Regions from separate parts of the Streptomyces sp. NPDC026659 genome, predicted to be linked through region 2. Evidence: predicted binding sites of a transcription regulator. Region 2 holds the regulator's gene; the other holds the start of a gene.
What was found. The regulator HrcA, encoded in region 2, represses chaperone genes, less so after heat shock. The targets are predictions, from matches to a motif close to TTNGCACTCNGNNNNNCNGAGTGCNAA.
Positions count from the first base shown of each region.

Region 1 (8,888 bases), on a different contig from region 2:
ACCTGGAGGCCCAACGCCTCGGCCGCGACCGCTGGTACGCCTCGTACAGCGTGGAAGTGGCCCGAGTGGAACGCGCCTACGCCTGGCAGCCGCCGCTCGACTGACCAGAAACGATCACGCAGGTCCACGGGCACCCGGCATCCGGCATCCGGGGCCTTGGCCGAACGCGTCATGACAATCGGCCGGATGTGGTTGGCTGCTGGGGTGACCCAGGACTTGGAGATCGTCGCATTCGCATCCGCCGAGGCATTCCAGGCATGGCTCGGCGAGAACCACGCCGCCTCGTCCGGCATCTGGCTCAAGCTTCGCAAGAAGGGCCCCGGAATCGTCGCGCTGGACTACGCCCAGGCGCTCGACGTCGCACTCTGCCACGGCTGGATCGACGGCCAGAAGGCCAAGTTCGACGACGAGTGGTGGCTCCAGCGGTTCACCCCGCGCACGCCGCGCAGCAAGTGGTCCAAGGTCAACCGGGACAAGGCGGCCGCCCTCATCGAGCAGGGCCGGATGCGTCCCCCGGGGCAGGCCGAGGTCGACCGTGCCAAGGCGGACGGCCGCTGGGAGGCGGCCTACGACGGCGCGAAGGCCGCCACGGTGCCGGACGACCTCACGGCGGCCCTGGCCGCCGACCCGGCCGCGGCGGAGTTCTTCGAGACACTGGACCGGCAGAACCGCTACGCGATCCTGTACCGGGTCCAGGACGCCAAGAAGCCCGAGACCCGGGCCCGCCGGATCGAGAAGTACGTGGCGATGCTGGCCAAGGGCGAGAAGCTGCACCCGTAGTCACGGAGACGGCCGGGCAGGCAGGGCGGTGCCGCGGTGCCCCCGGAAACGCCCGAGGGCGGCACCCCCACCGGAACCCCGGAAGGAAGTGCCGCCCTCGGAAAGGACAGTTGATCCGCGAGGGATCAGAAGTCCATGTCACCGCCCGGCATGCCGCCCGGAGCGGCCGCGGCGGCCTTCTCCGGCTTGTCGGCGATGACGGCCTCGGTGGTGAGGAACAGCGCGGCGATGGAGGCGGCGTTCTGCAGGGCGGAACGCGTCACCTTCGCCGGGTCGATGATGCCCTCGGCGATCATGTCGACGTACTCGCCGGTCGCGGCGTTCAGGCCGTTGCCGACGGGCAGGTTGCGGACCTTCTCCACGACGACGCCGCCCTCGAGACCACCGTTGACGGCGATCTGCTTCAGCGGGGCCTCGAGCGCGAGCTTGACCGCGTTGGCACCGGTCGCCTCGTCACCCGACAGCTCCAGCTTGTCGAAGACCTGGCCGGCCTGGAGCAGGGCCACGCCACCACCGGCGACGATGCCCTCCTCGACGGCCGCCTTGGCGTTGCGCACGGCGTCCTCGATGCGGTGCTTGCGCTCCTTGAGCTCGACCTCGGTCGCGGCACCGGCCTTGATGACCGCCACGCCACCGGCGAGCTTCGCCAGGCGCTCCTGGAGCTTCTCGCGGTCGTAGTCCGAGTCGCTGTTCTCGATCTCGGCGCGGATCTGGTTCACGCGGCCCTGCACCTGCTCCGAGGAGCCGGCGCCGTCGACGATCGTGGTCTCGTCCTTGGTGACGACGACCTTGCGGGCGCGGCCCAGGAGGTCCAGCGTCGCGTTCTCGAGCTTGAGGCCGACCTCCTCGGAGATGACCTCGCCGCCCGTGAGGATGGCGATGTCGCCGAGCATGGCCTTGCGGCGGTCGCCGAAGCCCGGGGCCTTGACGGCGACGGACTTGAAGGTGCCGCGGATCTTGTTGACGACCAGGGTCGACAGGGCCTCGCCCTCGACGTCCTCGGCGATGATCAGCAGCGGCTTGCCCGACTGCATGACCTTCTCCAGGAGCGGGAGCAGGTCCTTGACCGAGGAGATCTTGGAGTTGGCGATGAGGATGTAGGGGTCCTCGAGCACCGACTCCATGCGCTCCATGTCGGTCGCGAAGTAGGCGGAGATGTAGCCCTTGTCGAAGCGCATGCCCTCGGTGAGCTCAAGCTCCAGACCGAAGGTGTTGCTCTCCTCGACGGTGATGACGCCTTCCTTGCCGACCTTGTCCATGGCCTCGGCGATGAGCTCGCCGATCTGGGTGTCGGCGGCGGAGATGGAGGCGGTGGAGGCGATCTGCTCCTTGGTCTCCACGTCCTTGGCCTGCTCGAGCAGGGCGGTGGAGACGGCCTCGACGGCCTTCTCGATACCGCGCTTGAGGGCCATCGGGTTGGCGCCGGCGGCTACGTTGCGCAGGCCCTCCTTGACCAGGGCCTGGGCGAGCACGGTCGCGGTGGTCGTACCGTCACCGGCGACGTCGTCCGTCTTCTTGGCGACTTCCTTGACCAGCTCGGCGCCGATCTTCTCGTACGGGTCCTCGAGCTCGATCTCCTTGGCGATGGAGACACCATCGTTGGTGATCGTGGGGGCGCCCCACTTCTTCTCGAGGACGACGTTGCGGCCCTTGGGGCCGAGCGTCACCTTGACGGCGTCCGCGAGCTGGTTCATGCCGCGCTCGAGGCCGCGCCGCGCCTCCTCGTCGAACGCGATGATCTTGGCCATGTGAAGTGGTCCCTCCAGGACTGGGGGTGATTCCTTCGGACCGCGCCCGCGCCCGCGACGGACGGCTCGCCGGCCTCGTGGTTCCTTGCCCCACCCGGCCTGCGGGCCTCACCGACCCGGTCCTCGTTGTCACTCTCACCTTCAGAGTGCTAACGCAATGATTAGCACTCGGCATGGTCGAGTGCAAGCGCCTTCGGGGGATCGGACGGGGGACGCGCGCGGGGCGAACCGGGCGGCGCACGCAGGACGAAGGGCCCGCACCCCGTGCCGGGTGCGGACCCTTCGAACGTGAGACGTAAACCTGAGACGTGAGACGGACGCGAGACGCGACGAGACGTTCAGCGTGAGAAACGTTCAGGCGCTGAGGCGAACCATGTCGGCCTGCGGGCCCTTCTGACCCTGCGAGATCTCGAACTCGACCCGCTGGCCCTCCTCAAGGGTGCGGTAGCCGTCCATCTGAATCGCGCTGTAGTGGACGAACACGTCCGCACCACCGTCTACCGCGATGAAGCCGTAGCCCTTCTCCGCGTTGAACCACTTGACGGTGCCCTGAGCCATGCCTAACTCCCCTATTACTGGCCCTTGCGCAGATCCACCCTTCGCGGACCCGGGTCAGACCTCACCCCCCATGGGTCGGGGGCGTGCGCCGGAACGCGTCGACCGCGGCTGAATGTACTTGTCCAACTGCCGTCTGCAACAGGTCAATCGGACGAGAAATCTGGACGCGACCGGTCCGGAATCTGACGAGAATTCAGCTGAATTCAGGGCAAGTCGGGCCCCATAAAAACAATAAATGCCGCATATGACCCGTGCATTTTGGCTGCTTCTTGTCGGGCGTGCGGCATGAATCCAGGGTTCCCGACCTGTCGGCCGGGGAGCGCGTTCCCCAACTCTATCGCGCTCAATCACGCAGAATGGCCCCCTCCGTTTCTCTTACGGAGGAGGCCATTCGATGAACAGCTTGTAACCGACGTTACCGTCGGTAATTCTCAGCCGCCGGCGACCGCCGGAATGATGGAGACACCGGCGCCGTCCGGGGTCGGCGTCTGAAGCCCGCCCTCGAAGCGCACGTCGTCGTCGTTCACGTACACGTTGACGAACCGGCGCAGCTTGCCCTCGTCGTCCAGGACGCGCGCGGCGATCCCGGCGTGGCGCTTCTCCAGGTCCCCGATCACGTCGGCGAGCGTGGCGCCCTCGGCGGCGACCTCCGCCTGCCCGCCGGTGTAGGTGCGCAGGATGGTCGGGATGCGAACAGTCACGCTCATGATGCGAGGCCAGCCTCTCGGAAGGAGTCCAGGTTCGGTCGGATGGTCGCGGTCAGACCGGTCCCGGCCACCGCGTCCAGGGTCTTGAGGCCGTCGCCCGTGTTCAGGACGACGGTCGTCAGGGTCGGGTCCAGCACGCCGTTCTCCAGCAGCTTGCGCGTCACGCCGACCGTCACGCCGCCCGCCGTCTCCGCGAAGATGCCCTCCGTGCGGGCGAGGAGCTTGATGGCGTCCACGATCTGGGGGTCCGTCACGTCCTCCACGGCACCGCCGGTGCGGCGGGCGATGTCGAGCACGTACGGCCCGTCGGCCGGGTTGCCGATGGCCAGGGACTTGGCGATGGTGTCCGGCTTCTGGGGGCGTACGACGTCGTGGCCCGCCTTGTACGCGGCCGACACCGGCGAACAGCCCTCCGCCTGGGCGCCGAAGATCTTGTACGGCTTGTCCTCGACCAGGCCGAGCTGGATCAGCTCCTTGAGCCCCTTGTCGATCTTCGTGAGCTGGGAGCCGGAGGCGATCGGCACCACGAGCTGGTCCGGCAGCTCCCAGCCGAGCTGCTCGCAGATCTCGTACGCCAGCGTCTTGGAGCCCTCGGCGTAGTACGGCCGCAGGTTGACGTTGACGAAGCCCCAGCCCTCGCCGGCCGGGTCGCCGATCAGCTCGGAGCAGAAGCGGTTCACGTCGTCGTAGTTGCCCTCGATGCCGACGAGTTCACCGCCGTAGACCGCGGCCATGACGATCTTGCCCTGCTCCAGGTCGTGCGGGATGAACACACAGGAGCGCAGCCCCGCGCGGGCCGCCGCCGCGCCGACCGCGCCCGCGAGGTTGCCGGTGGAGGAGCAGGAGAGCGTGGTGAAGCCGAAGGCGCGGGCGGCCTCCAGGGCCTGGGCGACCACGCGGTCCTTGAAGGAGTGGGTGGGGTTGCCGGAGTCGTCCTTGACGAACAGGCCGCCGGTGACGCCGAGTTCACGGGCGAGGTTGTCGGCCTTGACGAGCCGGGTCCAGCCGGGGTTGAGGTTCGGCTTGTCGGCGACGTCGGCGGGGACGGGCAGCAGCGGGGCGTAGCGCCAGATGCTGGCGGGGCCGGACTCGATGCGCTTACGGAGGCTGTCGGCGTCGTGGCCGGAGAAGTCGTAGGCGATCTCCAGCGGGCCGAAACACTCCTCGCAGGCGAAGACCGGGCCGAGCGGGACGCGGTGCCCGCACTCCCGGCAGCTCAGCGCGGCGGCGGGGCCGAGATCGACAGTGGGGGTGGCAATGGTCTGCACAGCCATGGGAGGCGAGGCCCTTTCTCCTCATCTTCCTCACGACGAATCTCGCCGTGAGACGGATTTGGCACCTTCCCTAGCCGGGAGCCTCGCGGTGCGTCGCTGATGCGTCGCGCACGAGACCGACTGGAGTTGCCGGGGCTTCGCAGGGCCGTGTCCCTCTGCCCCTCTGGATGAGCTGTATTCGGTTGTGGACGCCGATCGTCTCGGACATGCGATGGTCATCGGCGTTGTTCAAGACTGTAACCGAAGGCCAGCACAGTTGAAGGTGTCGTCCGAACCGCGAGACGGGTTCATGAACACCGGCAGGTGTGACCGTACGTCCCCCCACAGTGAAGGAGCCGCAGACCATGCTGGAAGAAACCGAGCGCTGGCTGGCCACCCGCTCCTGGTCCGTGGCCGACCGCCCGCTGCACCGTGTCCTCGCCGCCAAGCAGCGCTCCGGGCAGACCGTGTCCGTGGTGCTGCCCGCGCTGAACGAGGAGGAGACGGTCGGTGACATCGTCTCCGTGATCCGCCACGACCTGATGGCGCAGGCGCCGCTGGTGGACGAGATCGTCGTGGTGGACTCCGGGTCCACCGACCGCACCTCCGAGGTCGCCGCGGCGGCGGGCGCGCGGGTCGTGCACCGTGACGCGATCCTGCCCCGGCTGCCCGCCGTGCCCGGCAAGGGCGAGGTGCTGTGGCGGTCGCTGCTCGCGACCGGCGGGGACGTCGTGGCCTTCGTGGACGCGGACCTGAAGGAGTTCTCCTCGGACTTCGTCCTCGGCATCGTCGGCCCGCTGCTCACCGATCCGGGCGTCGACCTGGTCAAGGCGATGTACGACCGGCCGCTCGCCGGCGCCGCCGGACAGGGCGGCCGGGTCACCGAGCTGATGGCGCGGCCCCTGCTGAACATGCACTGGCCGCAGCTGGCCGGTTTCGTACAGCCGCTGGGGGGTGAGTACGCGGCGCGGCGCTCCCTGCTGGAGCAGCTGCCGTTCCCGGTGGGGTACGGCGTGGAGCTGGGGATGCTGGTCGACGCGCTGCATCTGGTGGGGCTCGACGCGCTGGCGCAGGTCGACGTGGGTGTGCGCAAGCACCGGCACCAGGACGGGCAGGCCCTCGGGCGTATGTCGGCCGCGATCTATCGCACGGCTCAGCTGCGGCTGGCCCGCGGGCATCTGATCCGGCCCTCTCTGACCCAGTTCGAGCGGGGGGTGTCGGGGTTCGAGCCGCGTACGTACTCGGTGGACACGGAGGAGCGGCCGCCGATGGCGGAGATCGCGGAGTACGCGGAGCGGCGGGTGGCTTGACGGGGGCGCCTCGGCTTCGCCGTCGGCGTCGGTCTTCGTTCCCACCCGCACCGCCCGTGCGACTTTCGTCGTCGGGTGCGGGTGGCCCCCGTGGGGCGTCCTCGCCGTCGGCGGCCGCGGGCCGTGGTGGCCTCCGCGGCCTCCGGCCGCGCAAGGCGTCGGGACCGGGACCCAGCGCCTTCCTGCCGGAGAACCCGGCGCCACGCACCGTATGCGGAGGGCCGTATACAAGGCGCCGCGCCGGGTCGCGGGCACGTTTGAGGGTTTGGGTGCCGGGCTAGGTTGAGGACCATGGCTTCAACTCAGGGTGCTGAGGTGCTGGTCGCGTCGAATCGTGGCCCGGTGTCGTACACGGTGGGTCCGGACGGTGCGCTGACGTCGCGGCGCGGTGGTGGCGGGCTGGTTTCCGGGCTGTCGGCGATCAGTCCCGACACCGACGCGGTGTGGGTGTGCGCGGCGCTCGGGGACGGTGACCGGGAGGCGGTGCGGCGCGCGGACGGCGGGCTGCTGCCCGAGGCGGACACCGGCGGGCAGCGGGTACGGATGCTGGACATCGACGCGGGGGTGTACGCCGACGCGTACAACGGCATCGCCAACTCGGTGCTCTGGTTCGCCCACCACATGCTCTACCAGACCCCCCTGGAGCCGGTCTTCGACGCGGAGTTCCGGCGGCAGTGGGAGGCGTACCGGGAGTACAACCGGGCGTTCGCCGAGGCGCTGGCCGAGGAGGCGGCGCCGAACGCGGCGGTGCTGATCCAGGACTACCACCTGGCCCTCGCCCCCCGGATGCTGCGGCAGCTCCGCCCCGACCTGCGCATCGGCCACTTCTCGCACACCCCGTGGGCCCCGCCGGACTACTTCCGCCTGCTCCCCGACGACATCGCGGCCGAGCTGCTCGGCGGCATCCTGGGCGCGGACCGGGCGGCGTTCCTGACCCGGCGCTGGGCGGACGCGTTCACCGCGTGCTGTCACGCGGTGCTGGGCCCCGGCATCCCGTCGGGCACGGAGATCGGGGTGCACGGGCTGGGCGCGGACGCGGACTTCCTGCGGGAGCGGGCGCACCGGGCGGACGTGTCCGAACGGATGGTGACCCTCCGCGAGGAGATCGGCGAGGGGCGCCGGACGATCGTCCGGGTGGACCGCACCGAGCTGTCGAAGAACATCGCGCGCGGGCTCCTGGCGTACCGCCGCCTCCTCGCGGACCACCCGGAGTGGCGCGAGCGGGTCGTGCACGTGGCCTTCGCGTACCCGTCCCGGCAGGACCTGGCGGTGTACCGCGCCTACACGGACGAGGTGCGCCGGATCGCGGACGAGGTCAACGCCGAGTTCGGCACGCCCGGCTGGACCCCGGTCCTCCTCCACGTCGAGGACGACTTCGCCCGTTCCCTGGCCGCCTACCGCCTCGCCGACGTGGCCCTGGTCAACCCGATCCGCGACGGCATGAACCTGGTCGCCAAGGAGGTCCCCGTCGTCTCGGACGAGGGCGTGGCCCTGGTGCTGTCCCGCGAGGCGGGCGCGTACGAGGAGCTGTCCGAGGACGCGATCACGGTCAACCCGTACGACGTCGTCGGCACGGCCGAGGCCCTCCACGAGGCCCTGTCCCTGCCCCCCGACGAGCGCGCCGAACGCTCCAAGCGCCTGGCCACGGCGGCCACGGCCCTCCCCCCGACCCGCTGGTTCCTGGACCAGCTGGCGGCGCTGGGGGGCTGAGCCGGGCCCGCTCAGCCCATGTGTGCGGCGAGGGTGTGGAGCAGCTCCACCACGCCCTCCGGGCCATCGACCACCAGGTCGGCCCGTTCCGCCAGTTCGGGTACTTCCGTGCTGCCGCTGCACACCAGGAGGCCGGGGGTGCCGCCGGTGCGGAGTTTCTCCACGGCGGCGAAGGCGGAAAGGTCGCCGAGGTCGTCGCCCGCGTAGAGGACGGCGTCGGCGCCGAGGGCGCGGACGTGGTCGAGGAGGGCGACGCCCTTGTCCATGCCGGGCGGGCGGAGTTCGAGGACCAGGCGGCCGGGTTCGACGATCAGGCCGTGCCGGGTGGCGAGGTCGGTCAGCGGGGCGCGCAGGGCCTCGAAAGCGGCCTCGGGGTCCTCGGCGCGGCGGGTGTGTACGGCGACGGCCCGGCCCTTTTCCTCGATCCAGGTACCGGGCCAGGCCCCGGCCCGGTCGAGGACGCCCGGCAGTTCGGCGCGGGCGGCGGCGATGCCGGGGTGCGGGGCGGGGGCGCTGACGGTGCCGGTGACGGCGTCCCAGCGTTCGGCGCCGTAGTGACCGAGGACGACGAGGTGCTCCAGGCCCGCGATCCCGGCGAAGCCGCCGTTGCGTACGGCGACCCCGGCGGGGCGGCCCGTGATCACGGCCACGGAGGCCACCTTCGGCGCGAGCTCGGCGAGCGCGGGCACCGCGCCGGGGTGGGCGCGCGCCTGCGCGGGGTCGGCGACGATGGGAGCCAGCGTGCCGTCGAAGTCCAGCCCGACCACGGCCCCGCGCGCCCCGTCCAACAGCGCGCGCAGACCGTCCCGGCCGGCCGGGGTC
Region 1 covers NZ_JBEZXY010000005.1:384,517-393,404, forward strand. The annotation lists gene AB0E91_RS15910 (antibiotic biosynthesis monooxygenase) at 1-104, shown strand, start outside; gene AB0E91_RS15915 (YdeI/OmpD-associated family protein) at 187-780, shown strand; gene groL (chaperonin GroEL) at 906-2,528, opposite strand; gene AB0E91_RS15925 (cold-shock protein) at 2,883-3,086, opposite strand; gene AB0E91_RS15930 (MoaD/ThiS family protein) at 3,518-3,793, opposite strand; gene thrC (threonine synthase) at 3,790-5,067, opposite strand; SAM riboswitch class I at 5,086-5,241, opposite strand; gene AB0E91_RS15940 (glucosyl-3-phosphoglycerate synthase) at 5,412-6,356, shown strand; gene AB0E91_RS15945 (trehalose-6-phosphate synthase) at 6,648-8,066, shown strand; gene otsB (trehalose-phosphatase) at 8,078-8,888, opposite strand, start outside.
Region 1: groL (chaperonin GroEL) is a predicted target of HrcA. The motif match lies at 2,690-2,716, and genes of this name have one in related genera.

Region 2 (8,888 bases):
CGTGTGCCCGTACGTCTCCAACATCCTGGTCCACGGCGCCGACCGGAACTACTGCACCGCCCTCATTGCCCTGGACGAGCCCACCATCCTCCAGTGGGCCGCCGACAACGGCCTGGAGGGCAAGTCGTACGCCGAGGTCGTCGCCGCGCCGCAGACCGTCGAGCTGGTTGCCAGGTATGTGAAGCAGCTCAACGAGGGCCTGCAGCGCTGGCAGACGATCAAGAAGTTCCGGCTGCTGCCCCGCGACCTCGACGTGGAGCACGGCGAGATCACCCCGAGCCTGAAGCTGAAGCGGCCGGTGGTCGAGCGGGAGTACCGCGGGCTGATCGACGAGATGTACGCCGGGGCGCGCGAGAACTGACCGGGCCCCCGGACCTGGACCCGGACCCCGTACCTCCGTGGCCGTACCTCCACAGCCGCACGCACACGCACCCGCGGAACGGGCGTGAACCCCCCGAAGAGGGGAGTTCGCGCCCGTCTGCGCTCGAAAGTGTCCGTCTTCTGGCACACCAGTAGCACAGTTCCCCCGCACGACCGCTCATTTCGGTGACACCCCGCTTATGCGCGCCCCCTGTCTGTCACCCTGGCCGCATGGACATGGCGGCCATACCGACCCAGCGGGCGACCGACGCCCCCGTCGGTGACACGCCCGCGCACCCCGGCGCGGGTCCGCTCGGCGAAGGGCGGGCCACCCTCGCCGGGAGCCTCGCCGCGCCCGGCTCCGCCCGCACCCTGGTGCGCGGCGCCTTCGCCGAGTGGGCGGCCCTCGGACTGACCGGACCGGACGGCGACGCACGGCTGACCGACGACGCGATGGCCGTCGTCAGCGAACTCGTCACCAACGCGGTCGTCCACGCGGGCACCGAGGTCGAGATCGCCTGGCGCCTGGAGGCGACCGGCGCGTTCACCGTGGAGGTCCACGACCAGCACCCCGCGCGCGCCCCGCGCGACCCCTCCGACACCGACGCGCCCCCGGAGATGCCCGAGCACGGGCGCGGGCTGCGCCTGGTCGCCACCCTCGCGGAGACCTGGGGCGTCACCTACCACGCCCGCGGCAAGACCCTGTGGGCGCGGCTGCCGCCCGGCGGCAAGGAGGAACCCGAGGGCCCCGCGCCCGTACCCGCCCTGCGCTCCGCCGAGGCCCTGGCGCCGCAGCCGCAGCGCCCCGGCGGCGACCGGGACTGGCTGGGCCGGGGCGCGCTGTCCTTCCTCGCCGAGGCGTCCGACCTGCTCGCGGGCCAGCTCGACGAGAACCTGGTCGCCGCCCTCACCGGCCAGCTCCTGGTGCCCCGGCTCGCGGACTGGTGCGCGGTGTGGCTGGAGGACGAGGCGACCGTGCGCACCGGGTGCGGCTCCGGGCCCGTCCGGGTCTGGCACGCCCACGAGAGCCGCAGCGAGGAGCTGCTCCGCGCCCTGGAGAAGGACCCGCCGCGCCCCGACGGCGTGCGCTCGGGCCCGGAGCCGTACCCCTGGCCGGGTGCCGCGCTCGGCCCCGAGGGCACCCAGGGCACCGCGCTCGCCTACCGGCTCATCGCGGGCGGCCGCCCGCTGGGCACGCTGGTGATCGGCCGCTGCGGGCTGCTCCGCTTCCCCGACGAGGTGACCGGGCTGGTCGAGGACCTGGGGCGCCGGGTGGCGCTGGCCATCGGCGCGGCCCGGCAGTACGCCCGCCAGGCCACCATCAGCGCTGTCCTCCAGCGGGGTCTGCTGCCCGGCGCGGTCGCGGAGATCCCGGGCATGCGCAGCGCGCTCGTCTACGAGCCCCGCGACAAGGGCGGCCCCAGCGGCGACTTCTACGACCTGTTCCCGGCGGGCGACGGCCGCTGGTGCTTCGCCGTGGGCGACGTCCAGGGCAAGGGCCCGGAGGCGGCGGTGGTGATCGGCCTGGCCCGGCCGTGGATCAGGCTGCTGGCCCGCGAGGGCTACCCGGTCGCGGGCGTCCTCGACCGCCTCAACCAGCTCCTCCTGGACGACGCCACCGAGGCCGCCGACGCGGCCGCCCGCGCGCTGGTCGCGGCGGGCGGCGGCCCCATCGCGCCGGGGGAGGGCCCGCAGAGCCGTTTCCTCTCCCTGCTCTACGGCGAGCTGACCCCGCACGCGAACGGCGTCACCTGCGTCCTCGCCTCCGCCGGGCACCCGCTGCCGCTGGTGCTGAGCCCCGACGGCACGGTCCGCAGCGCCGCCCGGCCGCAGACCCTGCTCGGCGTGGTCGAGGACGAGACCTACACCAGCGAGAGCGTCGAGCTGGAGCCCGGCGACAGCCTGCTGTGCGTCACGGACGGGGTGACCGAGCGCCGCTCCGGCTCCCGCCAGTTCGACGACGAGGACGGCCTCGCGCTCGCCCTCGCGGACTGTGCGGGGCTCGACGCCGAGCGCATCGCGGAGCGCATCCACGACCTGGTGCTCGGCTTCGCCGCCGACCTGCCGGACGACGACCTGGCGCTGCTGGTGCTCCAGGCGGACTGAGGCCGGACGGGTGCCGTCCCGAGTACGGGACAATGGAGGACATGCCTTCCGCACTCCCCGACGGCGAGCCCGTCCCCACCGACGGCGCGCTGCCCGCCTCCGCGCTCGCCGGGGCCGCCGACCGGCCCCTCGGGTTCTATCTGCACGTCCCGTACTGCGCGACCCGCTGCGGCTACTGCGACTTCAACACCTACACCGCCACCGAACTGCGCGGCACCGGCGGCGTGCTCGCCTCCCGGGACAATTACGCGGACACCCTCACCGAGGAGGTCCGCCTGGCCCGCAAGGTGCTCGGCGACGACCCGCGCGAGATCCGCACGGTCTTCGTCGGCGGCGGCACGCCGACCCTGCTGGCCGCCGGGGACCTGGTACGGATGCTGGGCGCGATCCGCGACGAGTTCGGACTCGCGCCGGACGCGGAGATCACCACCGAGGCCAACCCGGAGACGATCACCCCCGCCTACCTCGCCGAGCTGCGCGAGGGCGGCTTCAACCGGATCTCCTTCGGCATGCAGAGCGCGAAGCCGCACGTCCTGAAGATCCTCGACCGCACCCACACCCCGGGCCGCCCCGAGGCGTGTGTCGCGGAGGCCCGCGCGGCCGGGTTCGAGCACGTCAACCTCGACCTGATCTACGGCACGCCCGGCGAGTCCGACGACGACTGGCGCGCCTCCCTGGAAGCGGCCCTCGGCGCGGGCCCCGACCACATCAGCGCGTACGCCCTGATCGTCGAGGAGGGCACCCAGCTCGCCCGCCGCATCCGCCGGGGCGAGGTCCCCATGACGGACGACGACGTCCACGCCGACCGCTATCTGATCGCCGAGGAACTGCTCTCCGCGGCGGGCCTCCACTGGTACGAGGTCTCCAACTGGGCCACCTCCGAAGCGGGCCGCTGCCTCCACAACGAGCTGTACTGGCGCGGCGCCGACTGGTGGGGCGCGGGGCCGGGCGCCCACAGCCACGTGGGCGGGGTGCGCTGGTGGAACGTGAAGCACCCGGGCGCGTACGCGGCTGCGCTGGCTTCGGGCCGCTCTCCGGGCGCCGGCCGCGAACTCCTCTCGGAGGAGGACCGCCGCGTGGAGCGCATCCTGCTTGAGCTCCGGCTGCGGGAGGGAGTCCCCCTGTCCCTCCTGAAGCCGGACGGGCTCGCGGCTTCCCGGCGGGCACTGGCGGACGGTCTGCTCGATTCTGGTCCGTACGACGAGGGGCGCGCGGTGCTCACGCTGCGGGGGCGGCTGCTGGCGGACGCGGTGGTGCGGGACCTGGTGGACTGAAGGACCGACCCCCGCAACGGCGGGGACCACGACTTGCTCGGCCGCGTGGACGAGCTGATCGACGGATCACCTCCGCATGCGCGGAGAGCAGCCCACCAGGCACGATTTGCTCAACGAACCGGCAGCGATCAGGGCACGGTCACGTGATCGATCAGCCGCTCGACCGAGCCCAGCAGCTCAGACTCCAGCTCCCGATAAGACGTCACCTTCGCCAGAATCGCCTGCCACACCGCCCCCGTGTTGTCCGAAGGCCAGCCCAGTGCCCGGCACACCCCCGTCTTCCAGTCCTGGCCGTGGGGAACCCGGGGCCACGCGGAGATGCCGAGGGCGGACGGCTTCACCGCCTCCCAGATGTCGATGTACGGGTGGCCGACCACCAGGGCGTGGTCGCTGGTCACCGACTGGGCGATGCGCCACTCCTTGGTGCCGGGGACCAGGTGGTCCACCAGGACGCCCAGGCGGGCGTCGGGGCCGGGGGCGAACTCCGCGACCACGGAAGGCAGATCGTCCACGCCCTCCAGGTACTCCACCACCACCCCCTCGATGCGCAGGTCGTCGCCCCAGACCTTCTCGACCAGTTCGGCGTCGTGGCGGCCCTCGACGTAGATGCGGCCGGCGCGGGCCACGCGGGCGCGGGCGCCGGGGACGGCCACGGAGCCGGAGGCGGTGCGGGTGGGGCGGAGTGGGGTGGCGGAGGGGCGTACGAGGGTCACCGGGCGCCCCTCGAGCAGGAAGCCGCGCGGCTCCAGGGGGAAGACGCGGTGCTTGCCGAAGCGGTCCTCCAGCGTCACCGTGCCCGCCTCGCAGCGGATCACCGCCCCGCAGAACCCGGTGCCGGGCTCCTCCACCACCAGACCCGGCTCGGCGGCGACCTCGGGCACCGGCTGCGGCTTCTTCCAGGGGGCGGTCAGATCGGGGGAGTACTCACGCATTCTGATGACGATAGGAGAACTCGCCCCAGCCCCCTCACGACACGCCGAAACGGGCTGCCAGGGCGTCGCGTTGGCGTCGTACGAAGTCCGCGTCGACCACCGCTCCATGACCGGGGACGTACAGCGCGTCCTCGCCGCCGAGGGCGAGCAGCCGGTCCAGGGCGGCGGGCCAGCGGGCGGGTACGGCGTCCGGGCCCGCCTGGGGTTCGCCGGACTCCTCGACCAGGTCGCCGCAGAAGACCACCTCCGGCGAGCCGGGGACCAGGACCGCGAGATCGTGGGCGGTGTGGCCGGGGCCGACGTTGGCGAGCAGCACTTGACGGCCGCCGCCGAGGTCGAGGGTCAGTTCCCCGGAGACGGGATGGAGCGGCACGGGCAGCGAGGCCGCGGACTCGTCCGCGTCGGCGACCGGCAGCCCCTGCTTGATCGCGTCCAGCCGCAGTTCCCCGGCCTCGTGCGCGAGCAGCGCGTCCATGCCGACCGGCGCGTACGCCTCGGCCCCGCCGAACGCGGCCGCGCCCAGCACATGATCGAAATGCGGGTGGGTCAGCGCGAGATGGGTCACATCGTGGCCGGTCAGCTCCCGCACCGCCGCCTTCAGCCGCGCCCCCTCCGCGAGGCTCGCCCCCGCCTCCACGAGCAGTGCCGTACCCGCCCCGACGACCAGCCCCGCCGTACAGTCCCAGCCCGGCAGCCGGCACCGTCCGACGCCCTCGGCAAGTCGCTCCCACCCCAGGTCTTCCCAAGTCACGCTCATACCGGGACGCTATCGGCAAGAAGCCGGTGCAGTACCGCTGACCTTGCCCGGGCGGTACCCCGCGGCCGTACACTGGGCCGGGGAAGTCTGGCACTCGCATGAGCAGAGTGCCAGGGGAAACAAGCCGAGTGCCGTGGGGCGACAAGATGGAGGTGCGCGCCGAATGCTGAGTGAACGCAGGCTTCAGGTGCTGCGCGCCATCGTGCAGGACTACGTGGGCACCGAGGAGCCGGTCGGGTCGAAGGCGCTCACCGAGCGGCACAACCTCGGCGTCTCCCCGGCCACCGTGCGCAACGACATGGCCGCCCTGGAGGACGAGGGCTTCATCGCCCAGCCGCACACCAGCGCGGGCCGCATCCCCACCGACAAGGGGTACCGCCTCTTCGTCGACAAGCTCGCGGGCGTCAAGCCGATGTCCGCGCCCGAGCGGCGCGCGATCCAGAACTTCCTGGACGGCGCCGTCGACCTGGACGACGTGGTGGCCCGTACGGTCCGGCTGCTCGCGCAGCTGACCCGGCAGGTCGCCGTCGTGCAGTACCCCTCGCTCACCCGCTCGACCGTGCGGCACGTGGAACTGCTCTCGCTCGCCCCCGCGCGCCTGATGCTCGTGCTGATCACGGACACCGGCCGGGTCGAGCAGCGCATGGTCGACTGTCCGGCGCCGTTCGGCGAGTCCTCGCTCGCCGATCTGCGCGCCCGGCTCAACAGCCGGGTCGCCGGACGCCGGTTCTCCGACGTGCCGCGACTGGTCGAGGACCTCCCCGATGCGTTCGAGGCCGACGATCGCGGTACCGTCTCCACAGTGCTCTCCACACTGCTGGAGACACTGGTCGAGGAGAACGAGGAACGGCTGATGATCGGCGGCACCGCCAATCTCACCCGTTTCGGACATGACTTCCCCCTGGTGATCCGGCCCGTTCTGGAGGCACTTGAGGAGCAGGTCGTGCTGCTCAAACTCCTCGGCGAGGCCAAAGATCCGGGCGTCACCGTGCGTATCGGGCACGAGAACGCCCACGAAGGACTCAACTCCACGTCCGTCGTGTCGGTCGGCTACGGTTCGGGCGGCGAGGCGGTTGCCAAGCTCGGCGTGGTCGGACCGACCCGCATGGACTACCCGGGAACGATGGGAGCGGTACGCGCAGTGGCACGGTACGTCGGACAGATCCTGGCGGAGTCGTAAGTGGCCACGGATTACTACGCCGTTCTCGGCGTGCGCCGCGACGCGTCGCAGGATGAGATCAAGAAGGCGTTCCGCAGGCTCGCACGCGAGCTGCATCCGGACGTCAACCCCGATCCGAAGACCCAGGAGCGGTTCAAGGAGATCAACGCCGCCTACGAGGTGCTGTCGGACCCGCAGAAGAAGCAGGTCTACGACCTCGGCGGCGACCCGCTCTCCCAGGCGGGCGGTGCGGGTGCGGGCGCGGCCGGCGGCTTCGGCGCCGGTGGCTTCGGCAACTTCTCCGACATCATGGACGCGTTCTTCGGCACGGCGTCGCAGCGCGGCCCGCGCTCGCGCACGCGGCGCGGCCAGGACGCCATGATCCGGATCGAGGTCGAGCTGGACGAGGCCGCCTTCGGTACGACCAAGGACATCCAGGTCGACACCGCGGTCGTCTGCAACACCTGCAGCGGCGAGGGCGCGGCCCCCGGCACCACCGCGCAGACCTGTGACATGTGCCGCGGCCGCGGCGAGGTCTCCCAGGTCACCCGGTCCTTCCTGGGCCAGGTCATGACCTCGCGGCCCTGCCCCCAGTGCCAGGGCTTCGGCACCGTGGTCCCGACCCCGTGCCCCGAATGCGCGGGCGACGGCCGGGTCCGCTCCCGGCGCACCCTGACGGTGAAGATCCCGGCCGGTGTCGACAACGGCACCCGCATCCAGCTCGCGGGCGAGGGCGAGGTCGGCCCCGGCGGCGGCCCCGCCGGTGACCTGTACGTCGAGATCCACGAGCTGCCGCACTCCACCTTCCAGCGGCGCGGTGACGACCTGCACTGCACGGTCACCATCCCGATGACGGCGGCGGCCCTCGGCACCAAGGTGCCGCTGGAGACGCTGGACGGCATGGAGGAGGTCGACATACGGCCCGGCACCCAGTCCGGCCAGTCGATCCCGCTGCACAACCGGGGCGTCACGCACCTGCGCGGCGGCGGCCGGGGCGACCTGATCGTGCACGTCGAGGTCATGACCCCGACCAAGCTCGACCCCGAGCAGGAGCGGCTGCTGCGCGAACTGGCCAAGCTGCGCGGCGAGGAGCGGCCCACGGGCCAGTTCCAGCCCGGCCAGCAGGGTCTGTTCTCGCGGCTGAAGGACGCGTTCAACGGCCGCTGACCGCGAGCGTCGGTGGGGAGGGGGGTGCCCGGCACCCCCCTCCCTCCGTTTCCGGGACCCTCCCTCCGTTTGCGGGGCAGGGAGCCCGGCCCGATTCGGACTCGCGCGGCGGACGTGACACGATGCGGACATGCCCCGCACCCTCGCCGATCTCCTCGTGCTTCCGATCGTGCAGGCACCCATGGCGGGCGGCGTCTCCACGCCGGAACTGGCCGCCGCCGTCTGCGAGGCGGGCGGCCTCGGCTTCCTCGCCGGGGGCTACCGGACGCCGGACGCGCTGCGCGCGGACATCGAGCGGCTGCGCTCACTGACCGGCCGCCCCTTCGGCGTCAACCTCTTCCTGCCCCAGCCGCAGCCCGCCGACCCCGCCGCCGTCGAGCCGTACGCCGCCGGCCTCGCCGGGGAGCGCGAGCGCTACGGCACCGCGACCGGCGACCCGTACGGCCCGGGCGAGGACGGCTACGACGCCAAGCTGGCCTTTCTCCTCGCCGACCCGGTCCCCGCCGTCTCCTTCCACTTCGGCGTGCCCGAACCCGAGGTCCTGGCAGCGCTGCGCCGGGCCGGGACGGTCACGCTGGTCACCGCCACCACCGCCGAGGAGGCCCGCGCGGTCCAGGCTGCCGGGGCCGCCGCCGTCATCGCGCAGGGCGTGGAGGCGGGCGGCCACCAGGGCACCCACCGGGACGACCCCGCGCGCGACGGCGCCGGACTCGGACTCCTCGCGCTGCTCGCGGAGGTCACCGAGGCCGTGGACATCCCGGTCGTCGCGGCCGGCGGACTCATGCGCGGCGCACAGATCGCCGCCGTGCTCGCCGCCGGGGCCAGTGCCGCCCAGCTCGGTACGGCCTTCCTCGCGACCCCCGAGTCCGGCGCCCCCGAGGTGCACAAGCGGGCGCTGACCGACCCCGGCTTCCCGCACACCGAGCCGACCCGCGCCTTCACCGGACGCCCCGCGCGCGCCCTGGTCAACCGCTTCCTGCGCGAACACGGCGCGGACGCCCCCGCCGCCTACCCGGCCGTCCACCACCTGACCGCCCCGCTGCGCCGGGCCGCCGCCGGGGCCGGGGACGCGCAGGGCATGGCGCTGTGGGCGGGACAAGGACACCGGCTGGCCCGCGCGCTGCCGGCCGGAC
Region 2 covers NZ_JBEZXY010000015.1:5,763-14,650, forward strand. The annotation lists gene AB0E91_RS29535 (long-chain fatty acid--CoA ligase) at 1-361, shown strand, start outside; gene AB0E91_RS29540 (SpoIIE family protein phosphatase) at 598-2,466, shown strand; gene hemW (radical SAM family heme chaperone HemW) at 2,508-3,740, shown strand; gene AB0E91_RS29550 (DUF3097 domain-containing protein) at 3,869-4,672, opposite strand; gene AB0E91_RS29555 (MBL fold metallo-hydrolase) at 4,707-5,429, opposite strand; gene hrcA (heat-inducible transcriptional repressor HrcA) at 5,593-6,609, shown strand; gene dnaJ (molecular chaperone DnaJ) at 6,610-7,755, shown strand; gene AB0E91_RS29570 (nitronate monooxygenase) at 7,886-8,888, shown strand, end outside.